4 regions of the Pseudochrobactrum albidum genome follow, and region 1 is predicted to be linked to each of the others. Evidence: predicted binding sites of a transcription regulator. Region 1 holds the regulator's gene; each other region holds the start of a gene.
What was found. The regulator PhoB, encoded in region 1, activates phosphate uptake and scavenging genes when phosphate is short. The targets are predictions, from matches to a motif close to TGTCATNNANCTGTCAT.

Region 1 (3,183 bases):
ATAAAAAAATTAAAATGCGCGGCGACAAGGTCAAGGTTTTCTACGGTGAAAAACAGGCTTTGCACGGCGTTGACCTGGATATTGAGGAAAACAGCGTTACGGCGCTGATCGGCCCTTCCGGCTGCGGCAAGTCCACATTTCTGCGTTCGCTTAATCGTATGAATGATACGATTGAAGGTTGCCGCGTGGAAGGTAGGATTACGCTGGATGGCGAGGATATTTATGATCCAAAGATTGACGTGGTGGAACTGCGTGCACGCGTGGGCATGGTGTTTCAGAAGCCCAATCCGTTCCCGAAATCGATCTATGAAAATGTTGCCTACGGCCCGCGTATTCACGGCCTTGCCCGCAGCCGCGCTGATCTGGATGCGATTGTTGAGAAAAGCCTGCGTGGTGCAAGCCTTTGGGAAGAGGTGAAGGATCGCCTCAATGATGCCGGTACCGGCCTGTCCGGAGGGCAGCAGCAACGCCTTTGTATTGCCCGCGCCATTGCGGTGAGCCCCGAAGTTATCCTGATGGATGAGCCATGTTCAGCACTTGATCCGATTGCAACGGCCAAGGTGGAGGAGCTTATTGATGAATTGCGCCGCGATTATACAATTGTCATCGTCACGCATTCCATGCAGCAGGCTGCACGTATTTCCCAGACAACGGCAATGTTCCATTTAGGAAATTTGGTTGAGGTGGGAGATACGGATATGATGTTCACTGCACCAAAAGAAAAACGCACTCAGGATTATATCACCGGCCGTTTCGGCTAAATCTGTCTGAAAAGGTTTTGAACTGTCAGGTCAGTTTTATGAAGGATAAGGAAATCTCCATGCCGTCACAGCATACGGTTACATCCTATGATGAAGAGCTGAAATTTCTTGCGCGCAAGATTGCCGAAATGGGTGGCCATGCAGAGCGTATGGTTGAGCAGTCTATTAAGGCGATTGTAACGGCTGATAATGCATTGGCACAACGCGTAATTTCTGAGGATCTTATCCTCGATGCCGGTGAGCGTGAGATTGGCGAAAAGGCGATTATGATTATTGCCAAACGTCAGCCTATGGCAGTTGATCTGCGTGAAATTATTGGCGCTATCCGTATTTCCGCCGATTTGGAGCGCGTGGGCGATATGGGTAAAAATATTGCCAAACGCGTGGTGGCTGTTTCTGAAACCCGCCAGTCGGTTAAGCTCTATCGTGGCCTGGAAACGCTGGCCGAGCTTGCCCGCACCCAGCTTAAGGATGTGCTGGATGCCTATGCAACGCGCTCGGTTAACCAGATTAATATTGTACGCGACCGGGATGATGAGATTGATGCGATGTATACATCGCTGTTCCGCGAGCTTCTGACCTATATGATGGAAGATCCGCGTAATATTACAGCCTGTACCCATCTTTTGTTCTGCGCCAAGAATATTGAGCGCATTGGCGACCACGCCACCAATATTGCCGAGACGGTTTATTATATTGTTACCGGCAATCAAATGCCGCCGGATCGTCCCAAGGATGATCTGAGCCATGATGTTGTGCTGGATGATCTGCATAAAAACTAGGCCATTCTGCCTGAATGGCCCGTAAGCGGCGCTTTTAAGCGTTGCAAATGAGAACAGGTTAAGTCCTGCCTTCCGGATGATCCGGAGGGCAAATGCCCCCTTATGTCTAGATGAATAATGGATAAGCAATGTCACATACGCCAAGAATAGCGGTTGTTGAAGACGAAGAAGCCATCAGCGAATTGCTGCGCTATAATCTTGAGGCCGAGGGCTATCAGGTTGATACAATCCTGCGCGGTGATGAGGCTGAAATCCATTTGCGTGAAAATGTACCGGATCTTCTGGTGCTGGATTGGATGCTCCCCGGTGTTTCAGGCATAGAGCTGTGCCGCCGTTTGCGCCAGCGGGCAGAAACCGAAAGACTGCCGATTATTATGCTGACAGCCCGCGGTGAAGAATCCGAGCGTGTGCGCGGCCTTGCTGTTGGCGCTGATGATTATGTGGTCAAACCGTTTTCCACGCCCGAGCTTTTGGCGCGTATCAAGGCAATGTTGCGCCGTGCAAATCCAAGTGTTTTGTCTCATGTTCTAAAAGTCGGCGAGATTGTGCTTGATCGTCAGCAACACCGTGTTTATCGCAAGGAGCGTGAAATCAAGCTTGGGCCTACAGAATTTCGCTTGCTGGAATATTTCATGATGGCGCCCGGGCGCGTGTTCTCGCGCACCCAATTGCTGGACGGGATCTGGGGGCGCGATATTTATGTTGATGACCGCACGGTGGATGTGCATATCGGCCGTCTGCGCAAGGCCATTAATACAGGGCGTGAGGCCGATCCGATTCGCACCGTGCGTGGTGCGGGCTATGCTTTTGGCTGATTTTTGCCGGATTGATGGAATTGTAAAATTGCAAAAATAACCGGTGCGGATCTTTCGTGCCGGTTTTTTTGATTCCCGTTACCTGCATAGTGGCAAATCGTTAAGCCGCATCTTCACTGATAATCACTGAAATACATTATTTTATGACACCCTGTTATAAAATATGAGGGCGGGCGGGCAGCGCGGATTTTATTGCATGCGGTGGTGATTTTTTCGTATTTTTCATGAAATATGGCACGATCGCACCGCAAATGCAGCAGGTTGATGTCAGCTTCAAGGATTGATCTTCCTGATATTTTTTGCGGTCAGATATGGGCTGCTCCATTTTGTGACATTTTAAAATTAAGTATTAACAAGCTGTTAACTATTGGGGCGCATTTTGGAGATATAAATTTTAACCGATCCCGTTAAAGCTTTCAGGTGCAAAAAAAACGGCTATTTGCCTTCATTTGGCCTAAATATGCAGTGAGCTTTATGCAGCTTTTATTAAAACCTGATTGTCGTGAATATGTCTGAATATTGCAGGCGTTCCGCTTGGGTGAGTCATTGTTGATAAGGATGAACCGTTGAAACGCTCTTATCTAGCGAAAACACTGTTTATCGGTGCGCTGGTTGCCACGCCTTTTATTCTCGCGGGCTGCACCACAACATCGACAGGTTCCAAACCGGATAAAAACGCAAGCGCGGCCACAGAATCAGGCGTAACAATCCGTAACGGTAAGAAAACCTATACCTATACTGCCAAAGATCGGGAATGCCTTGAGCGTGCAATGTTTTTTGAATCTGCCCGCTCCAGCCGCGATGGCCTTGTTGCCGTGGGCACTG
Region 2 (3,183 bases), 260 kb from region 1:
GCCTGAATTCATCGCTGTGCAGGGCGGTGTGCAATTCCGTAACAGTACGGTGATGTTTTTCTGCGGTTGCAAGCATGGTTTCGTTGTAAAACCGGTAACCGCCGCGATTATTGAGCTTGGCGGCGCTGAGTGCCAGATCGGCATTGCGCAGCAGGGTTTCAGCCGTATCACCGGCTTGCAATACAGGCACAATACCCAAAGTGCAGCTTACATATTTATGGCTGTGATTGATCTCAAACGGAGCTGTGAAGGCAAGGGCGATTTTATTGGCAAAAGCGGCGGCAGCCGGTTGCTCATTCTGTTGCCTGTCATGGGTTTGCGGCGGCAAAAACCGGATAAGTGCAAATTCATCACTTGCAAAACGGGCAATGTAATCCTGCGGGTTAAGAAGAGCGGACAAGCGGGAAACAATTGCGCATAATAGCTGGTCGCCGGCAGCATGGCCGGTGCCGTCATTGATCTGTTTGAAATGGTCAATATCAAGAAAAATCAGCGCAAAATCCTGTTGTTTTTCTTTGAGAAGTTGTGTGAGAAATTGCAGTAATCCTGCCCGGTTGGGCAGGCCGGTTAACCTGTCATGCAAGCTTGTATGGTCAAGCTGCGTCTGCAGTGACTGTTCCGTGCTGCGGTCTTCAATCACACCGAGAAGATAACGTGGTGTTTCACCGGATCTGATAGCAAGGCCGGTTTTGGTTACCCGCACCGGATGCGCCTGTGCATGATGTGTGCAGTCATCGTTTATCGTCAGTGTTTTGTTGTTTTCAATAACGTAATAATCCTGATCCCTGAGCAGGCGCGCCGTATCCGGATCATAAATCTGGCTGTCTGCCTTGCCGATAATAGAGCCGGCATTTTTTCCGGTCAGTGCGCAGGCGGCCTCATTAAAAACAATATAGCGTCCGCCCTGCTGCATATCTTTTATAAAAATACCAATGGGCAATCGCCGCATAAACCTGATTAACAGGTTGTAATCCCTATCCCCGATACCGTTTTCTTGATCCGGATCGTGCGCATCAGCAGGCGCAGCCATATTTTGCAGGTAAGAAGGGGGACGGTTGCCGTTTGGGGTGGTTGTCATAGAGGCTCCGTATTATATGCGGGGCATATTGTGCCTGCAACAGCATGGCGGTGGTATTCTTGTCGCGGAAAAACTGTATTTCCAAATAAATACAGCCCGGATCCGCAGTTTTTGTTTCGTTGTATTATCCGTATGTAGAATATTGCATATTTGCAGAACCGGATAATATGCGCCGGAATTATAGCATTGATCACAAATCTTAAAACCGCATTACAGTCCCGCGAAGAGATTTTGCCGGTAAAATTTTCTATAAAATACGTTATATTATTGTACCTCATTGAAAATATGGGGTTTTCTCCTGCTCACTATTTTTCATTCGGGATAAAAAATAGTGACATTGCACCATGGACGGCGATTTAAAAGCTTAGCAATCACCGCTTTCGGCATAAAGCGGGCTTTATGCTGTTCTGCACATCTTGCACAGTTTTATTGCTTTCCCTAGAACTATCATGATTTGTGACATTTTTATGAAGTCTTTATGAAGGTCCGGCAGGGCTTTTGCAAAGCCTGCCGCCGCGCAAAAAAGCGGATTATTGAGGAAGTATAGAGTGAATAATCTTGCAATACCGGTTATGGAAGAAAACCCCTGTGTGCAAGACACAGGCAAGAATGCCCCGCAGGCAGAGCTGCGCGGGCAGCGGTTTCGTAACTGGTTTTTGCATCGTTCAGTCCTTCGCCGGATAATATTGGCAAGTGCGGGCGGATTTATTCTGTCGCTGGCGGTTTTAATGGCCGCAGAGGCTTTGATGCGCAGCAGTGCTGCATCATGGATGCACTATTTCAGCCTGTCCAACCGGCCGTTCTGGACAACAATGGCGCTGATTTTTCTTGCGCTTTTGCTGCTGGATGCTGTGCTGGGGCGGTTATGGCAGGGCATTTTGATCCTTGCGCCGGTTTTGCTGGGGCTGGCCTGGTTTAGCCGGCAAAAGGGCATGTATCTGGGGGATCCGATTTATCCCAGCGATCTGCTTTATACCCGTCAGGTGGTTGATCTTATGCCTTTGCTGGTGCGTGACCGGCCGGCGGATGCTGTATTGATTGTGCTCGCACTGGCCTGCGCGGCCGGTGCGCTTTACAAAGGCTGGCGGTTCTTTCGGCGCACAATGCCGCCTCTTGGCTGGTGCGGACGTCTTGTGCGTATTGCCGTTGCGGCGCCGCTACTGATCTGGTTCGGTATCATTTCGGATTACGGTACATTTTCCTATATGCGTGACCGTATGGAGATTGTGCCGATGATGTGGGATCAAAAGGCAAATTATGCGCATAACGGGCTGGTGGTTGCCTTTATATTCAATATTCCTATGGCCAATGTTTCTGCGCCTAGCGGTTACTCGCAGGAGCGTATTGAGAGCATGGCTGATTATCTTTTCCCGGCTGAAGCCGATAAGGTTCCCGCACACGCGGCAATGCCGGTTGCTCTGCATGAGGAGAAAAAACCGGATATAATTGTGATTATGAGCGAGTCATTCTGGGATCCGGACCGGCTTCCGGGGGTGGCTTTTGATGAAGATCCAATCGCGACAGTGCGTGCCAATCAGTCCGGCCATGTTTTTTCGCCGGAATTTGGCGGCATGACGGCCAATGTTGAATTTGAGGCACTGACCGGTTTTTCCAATGCGTTTTTGCCCAATGGCAGCATACCTTATCAGCAATATATCCGCCATCCGGTGCCGTCTCTGGCATCGTTTTTCCGCGATCAGGGCTATCAGACCCGTGCCTTGCACCCTTATCGGCAGTGGTTCTGGAATCGCGGCGCTGTTTATAAAAATTTCGGTTTTGAAAAATTTCTGTCCGAGGAAAATCTACCCGCATTAACCAAAAAGGGGCATCTGGCTTCGGATGAGGAATTTACCAGAGAGATAATCCGCGCGGCGGAACAAGCTGACCGGCCGCTGTTTTTATTTGGCGTATCGCTGCAGGGGCATGGCCCCTATGCGCCAAGCCGCTATCCGGATAGCAAAATCAAAGTGCTGACCGATGCTGATAGTGGCGTGAGCGAGGCTGCCAGAGCCACAGTGCGCTCCTATGCGCAAGGTGCAAAAGATGCTGATATAAATCTGAAGAAACTGATGGACTGGGCTGAGAAGCGTGAGCGTGAAACCATC
Region 3 (3,183 bases), on a different contig from region 1:
GCAGCGCAGTAACAGGAATAAGATAGCCTGATGTTGAATCCGGATCAGCGAAACCCAGTTTCTTACCCTTCATATCCTCAAGTGTTTTGATGCCACTGTCCTTGCGGGCAACCATGATAGAATAATAACCGGTTGAGCCATCGGTTTGCTCTGTTGTCAAAATCGGCTCAACAGCATCTTCTTTGGTCAGATAGATTTTGGCATAGCCGGATGCGCCAAGCTCCGCATAGTCCAGCGTGCCGCCAAGCAGCCCCTGAATTACACCATCATAATCAGAAGCAGGAAACAATTTGACTTCCTTAACCCCGATTGCTTCCGGCAGCTTGTCAACAATACATTGGTAGTTGCGCAAACGGTCTGCCTCATTCTCTCCGCCGATAATGCCAACGCGGAAAATCTCAGGCTTGTCAGCCTGCGCAGCCGTTGCTGTTGCCACGGCAGACAGCGCAACAGCGCCGAGCAAAAACTTTCTCAAAACCATAAACCAATCTCCTGTTAAACGGTCATTATTTATATTTCCGCGCCGGATATACTGCCGCCTCGCCCGATATTTTCTTGGTTATTGCGGCAAACGAAATATTTGCAGACAATATCTGCTCTGGGTCTGGGCAGGGCTGAGCATATTTTCCGGTCATGTTTTATTGAGCATCAGCCACAAGTCTGGCGACTTGCCGCGCCACTTGCGGGGCAAGGGAGGGCAAAGGCTGTGCCACAGGCTCCAGAGCGGTTGAAGTAACCGCTTCCGAGAAGCTTGCATCATCAGCCTGTGCACCATAGATTTTGCGGGCAGCCGCCTGTGTCAGCTCAACCGGACTGCCATCAAACACCACTTTGCCACCCTGCATGCCTACTATACGGTCACAATAAGTGCCCGCCGTATCCAGCGTATGCAGATTCGTAATAACAGTAAGACCTTCACGCTTATTGATATCGCGCAGCGCACTCATCACCACCTGCGCATTGCGCGGATCAAGCGAGGCTATCGGCTCATCTGCAAGAACAATTTTAGGATTTTGCATTAAAGCGCGGGCAATCGCCACGCGCTGCTGCTGGCCGCCGGATAATGTGCCTGCAGGCTGCAACGCCGTTTTAACAATATCAAGACGCTCAATATTGGCGATGGCCTGCGCCCGCTCCTCACGGGAAAAAACACCAAACAGACTCTTAACCGTTGAACGCTGATTAAGACGGCCAAGCAGCACATTGGTCAATACATCAAGCCGCGGCACCAGATTGAACTGTTGAAAAATCATGGCGCAATCACTGCGCCAGCGGCGCAGTTCACGCCCGCGCAACCGTGATACATCCTGCCCCTTGAACATTACCGCACCGTCAGATGTATCAATCAGCCGGTTGATCATACGCAGCAAGGTCGATTTCCCTGCGCCTGACGCCCCGATAATCCCCACCATCTGTCCCTGCGGGATTTCCAGACTAACATCTGAAACTGCAATATTGCTGCCAAACCGGCGGGTCACATTCTCAAGTTTAAGCATCAGCGGCCTCAATCCGTTTTTTGCGAAACTAGAGGCGTGATATGAAACCGCGATGTGATTTTGATTGCAGTTACATGAAAGTTTCAAAACAGTTTTGTAGCAGTCAACGGGCAGCCAACAGGCGGTGTGCGCCAATCAATGTTGATACCAACACGACGGATCGGGAATAAACTGTTGCCTGCAGGCACTTTTTATCATTATCTGCATCCGGCATAACGCTTAAACAGCAAGGCATATATTATGGCTTTTTATCTTGGTCTTGATCTTGGAACATCCGGCCTCAAGGCACTGCTGATTGATGAAAAACAGAAAATCATCGCCTCTGCCCATGCTCCGCTCCATGTCTCCCGCCTGCAGGACGGCTGGTCTGAACAAGATCCGCAGGAATGGATAAAAGTTGCCGAACAGGTGCTGGACAGTTTAAAGAGCGATCACAGTGCGGCACTTGGCCGGTTACGCGGTATAGGCCTTTCCGGCCAGATGCATGGCGCAGTGCTGCTTGATGCTGAAGACAGAATATTGCGTCCTGCCATTTTGTGGAATGATACACGCAGCCACAAACAGGCAGCAGCCCTTGATGCCGACCCGCAATTTCACAAGCTGACCGGCAATATTGTTTTTCCGGGTTTTACTGCCCCCAAACTATTATGGGTAAAGGAAAATGAGCCGGAGACTTTTAGCCGTATTAAAAAAATTTTACTGCCCAAGGATTATTTGCGCCTGTGGCTAAGCGGGGAATATGCCAGTGAAATGTCTGACGCATCCGGCACTGCATGGCTGGATGTGGCACAGCGCAAATGGTCGCCCGCCCTGCTGGCCGCAACGGATCTTGATCAAAGCCATATGCCGCGCCTTACAGAAGGCACAGATATATCCGGCACCATGCGCAAAGACCTGTGCGCCCGCTGGGGCATGCCTGCCAATATTGCTGTGGCGGGCGGCGCCGGTGATAATGCAGCCTCAGCCTGCGGCATCGGCACGATCAAGGCCGGTGAGGCTTTTGCCTCGCTTGGCACATCCGGTGTGATTTTTGCCGCCAATAACCGTTTCCTCCCCCGTCCTGACAGTGCCGTTCATGCCTTTTGCCATGCCCTGCCCCGGACATGGCACCAAATGGGCGTTATCCTTTCAGCAACAGATGCGCTGAACTGGTATAGCAGCATTACCGGCCATGAGGCCGCAGCCCTGACGCAGGAATTGGGGGATATATTACGTGCGCCTTCTCCGGTTCGTTTTCTGCCTTATCTCTCCGGCGAGCGCACCCCCTATAATGACAGCCGCATCCGCGGCAGTTTTACAGGGCTCAGCCATTATGACAGCCGCGCCACTCTCACACAAAGCGTGCTTGAGGGGGTGGCTTTTGCCTTTCGCGATAATGCAGAAGCACTGGCAAAAGCCGGCACAAAGCTTGACAATATCACCGCAATCGGCGGCGGCTCACGCTCAGCCTATTGGCTGAAAGCATTGGCCACCGCCCTGAATATACCGGTTCACCTGCCGGCAGACGGCGATTTTGGCGCTGCCTTTGGCGCTGCCCGTCTTGGACTGATTGCAGCGGAAAATTCTGATCCCGTTACCATTTGCAAGCCACCGCAAATTATTCGCACCATTGAGCCGGATAAACAATTGCTTGCAGCCTATGAGAGCGCCTATCATCAATATAAAGCGCTTTATCAGGCATTGCGGC
Region 4 (3,183 bases), on a different contig from region 1:
CAAGACAGGCGGCATCTTCAATGGCCATTGCAGCACCCTGTGCGGCAAAAGGTGTCATGGCGTGCGAGGCATCGCCCAGCAGCACAAAGCGGTTATTGAGCACCAGCCTCGGCTCCGGCATTTCAAACATTGGCCAGAATGTCCATTGCGGGGCGGTTTTCAGCACATCAATCACCGCATCTGACCAGCCTTTAAAACCGCGGATCAGCGCCGCGCTGTCGCCCTTCAAATCCCAGCTGGTGCCGATATCATCACCATTGGTAATAGCCACAAAATTATAGGCTGTGCCACTTTTGATAGGATAGGCAACCATATGTGCACCCTGACCAAGCCATGCGGAGACGGCCTGTTTATCCTGCAAGGCTGAGGTAAAGGATGCTGGCAGCTTTTCTGCAGCCAGAGTTGTGCGCCATGCAATATGGTCGGTAAACCGGGCTCGCTTTTGATCTTGCACGGCACTGCGCTGCGCAGACCACACACCATCACAGCCAAGCAGCATCTGCCCGCTGTAATCACTGATCTGGTCATCCATATCCACACGGATGGTCACCTGATCCTTGCCGATATGATGCGAAAGCACATTGGCGCTAAGATGCAGGGTAATCCGCGGATGATCACGGACAGCTTTGAGAAGGGCAGCCTGCAAATCTGCACGATGGCAGGTAAGATAAGGGGCTTGCCAGCGTTGTGTTGCCGCTGAGCCAAGCTCCATGCGCATTAACGGTTTTGCCTTAACACCATCCATCAGACAGAGCGCATCGGGGGCAACGGCTTTTGCGCTGAGCGCATCCAGAATACCAAACCGCGCCAGAAGTCTGGTTGCATTGGGTGCCAGTTGCAGGCCGGCGCCAACCTCCGACAAAGCCGGTGATTTTTCCAGTATCAGTACATAAAAGCCGCGCTCTGCCAGCACCAGTGCCGCAGCCAGACCGGCAATGCCGGCTCCGGCTATCAGAATTTTCTGCTCATCTGTCTTGTGCATGATTGCCCTTCCCGAAATCCGCCCCAAAACAAAAAATCGTTTTCAGGGCGGCTATATCAATGGTGGATGACGGGGCATTTTCCACCATTGATAGCTTGTACGGCTTATAAGCCAGCAACCGCAACCTGCGGCTCATGATAGGCACAGCCGGCCGGCACGGTCTGATCGGCGCTCAGGGATGCATTATAGCGATAGAGCGTGGAGCAATAAGGGCAGACAACTTCCTCGGCATCTCCCATATCGAGAAAAATGTGCGGGTGATCGAAAGGCGGATTTGCGCCGACACACATAAATTCCTTGACGCCGATCTCAATAGCATTGTGGCCGGCATCATTTTGAAAATGAGGGGTGATATGGTCTGACATGTGACAACTCCAGTGATGGCATCACCTTAATAATATTCATCCGCAGAGGCAAATCCTCCGGCGCATGATTGCGGTAACATAGAAGCGGGAGCGGAAGACATTTGCAGTTCGTTCTGCCGCGCCGGTGCATATTCGGGCTCTGATGTATCGCGAATAAAGCGGGAGCGGAAGTGTTTTTTATCGATTATGCTGTAATCTCTGTTTTGTTATTAAAATGTCATACAGAATACATAAAAAAAACATAACGCAAATATGGCCGGCAAGAATTGCACGGGCTTTGGAGCATAGAGGATAAGGGAGCGGCTGCTTGGCGTCGGCACGGGTTTGCCACACAAAAGCAACTGCTTTGAAACTGTTTTAGGCAATTTCAGAAGGGGGTTGCTGTGGCAAATAAAAAACCGCATGATCAGGTGAGAGAGGCCGAGCCGGTGGGAGGACCGCTGGAAGGAATTGCCACACTGCTTGCCGGAGCGGAAACCGCATCTGCGCATATGGCTGCAATAGCGGCCAATGCAAATGCGCTGCCTGATCTGCGTGAAAGCCCTGAACGGTTTGTAAATCGTGAATTTTCCTGGCTGCAATTCAATAAGCGCGTATTGGCAGAGGCGGTTAACAAGAAGCAACCGCTTTTGGAGCGTGTACGTTTTCTTTCAATTTCTGCAGCCAATCTTGATGAGTTTTTTATGGTGCGCATTGCCGGCCTTGCGGGGCAGGTGCGCGCCGGCGTTGCAACCCGCGCCGCTGATGGCCGCACCCCGCAGGAGCAGCTGGAATTCGTGCTGGCTGAAGTTGCAACATTGCAAGCAGCCCAGCAGGAAACATTGCAAATGCTGCGCCGTGAACTGGCGCAGGAAAATATTGAGATTATCCGCCCCGACCGCCTGAAAAAACAGGACAGAAAATGGCTTGAGCATCATTTTCTGGAGACGATTTTTCCGGTTCTCACGCCTTTGTCGCTGGATCCGGCGCATCCGTTTCCGTTTATACCCAATCTCGGTTTTTCCATGGCGCTGCAATTGTCGCGGATTACCGATAAACATTCAATGGTTGCGCTGCTGCGTTTGCCGGTGGCGCTGAATCGCTTTGTCGAAGTGCCCTCAGCAAGCGGCACTTATCGCTTTATCACGCTGGAAGATGTGGTGAGTCTGTTTATTGAGCGCCTGTTCCCCGGCTATGAGGTGCGGGGAGCAGGGACATTTCGCATTATCCGCGATAGTGATATTGAAGTGGAGGAAGATGCGGAAGATCTGGTGCGTCATTTTGAAACCGCTTTGAAGCGCCGCCGCCGCGGCCGTGTCATCAGCATTGAGTTTGACAGCGATATGCCCGAGGCGTTGCGGGTTTTCATGACAATGGAACTTGGCGTTTCAGAAAGCCGGGTGAGCGTGCTGCCGGGGCTTCTGGCGCTGAATATGATGTCGGAAATTGTCAATATTGCCCGTGATGATTTAAAATTTGTACCCTATAATCCGCGTTTTCCGGAGCGCATCCGCGAGCATGGCGGGGATTGCCTTGCCGCAATCCGCGAGAAGGATATTGTTGTCCATCATCCTTATGAATCTTTTGATGTGGTGGTGCAGTTTTTGCGGCAGGCGGCACTTGATCCCAATGTGCTGGCAATCAAGCAGACGCTTTATCGCACATCGAATAATTCGCCGATTGTGCGCGCGCTGATTGATGCGGCCGAGGCGGGAAAATCAGTGACGGCACTGGTGGAGTTGAAAGCTCGCTTTGATGAAGAAGCAAATATTCGCTGGGCGCGTGATCTGGAACGCGCCGGCGTGCAGGTTGTATTTGGCTTTATCGAGCTGAAAACACATGCAAAAATGTCGCTTG

Region 2: ACSTTO_RS11060 (LTA synthase family protein) is a predicted target of PhoB. The motif match lies at 1,535-1,551, and genes of this name have one in related genera.
Region 3: phnC (phosphonate ABC transporter ATP-binding protein) is a predicted target of PhoB. The motif match lies at 1,560-1,576, and genes of this name have one in related genera.
Region 4: ACSTTO_RS07915 (RNA degradosome polyphosphate kinase) is a predicted target of PhoB. The motif match lies at 1,552-1,568, and genes of this name have one in related genera.

The regions. Positions count from the first base shown of each region.
Region 1 covers NZ_JBPVTR010000023.1:177,386-180,568, forward strand. The annotation lists gene pstB (phosphate ABC transporter ATP-binding protein PstB) at 1-761, shown strand, start outside; gene phoU (phosphate signaling complex protein PhoU) at 821-1,543, shown strand; gene phoB (phosphate regulon transcriptional regulator PhoB) at 1,672-2,358, shown strand; gene ACSTTO_RS09940 (cell wall hydrolase) at 2,925-3,183, shown strand, end outside.
Region 2 covers NZ_JBPVTR010000023.1:437,496-440,678, forward strand. The annotation lists gene ACSTTO_RS11055 (putative bifunctional diguanylate cyclase/phosphodiesterase) at 1-1,078, opposite strand, end outside; gene ACSTTO_RS11060 (LTA synthase family protein) at 1,627-3,183, shown strand, end outside.
Region 3 covers NZ_JBPVTR010000024.1:528,109-531,291, forward strand. The annotation lists gene phnD (phosphonate ABC transporter substrate-binding protein) at 1-481, opposite strand, end outside; gene phnC (phosphonate ABC transporter ATP-binding protein) at 639-1,496, opposite strand; gene xylB (xylulokinase) at 1,737-3,183, shown strand, end outside.
Region 4 covers NZ_JBPVTR010000022.1:125,880-129,062, forward strand. The annotation lists gene ACSTTO_RS07905 (FAD-binding protein) at 1-982, opposite strand, end outside; gene ACSTTO_RS07910 (zinc-finger domain-containing protein) at 1,087-1,347, opposite strand; gene ACSTTO_RS07915 (RNA degradosome polyphosphate kinase) at 1,839-3,183, shown strand, end outside.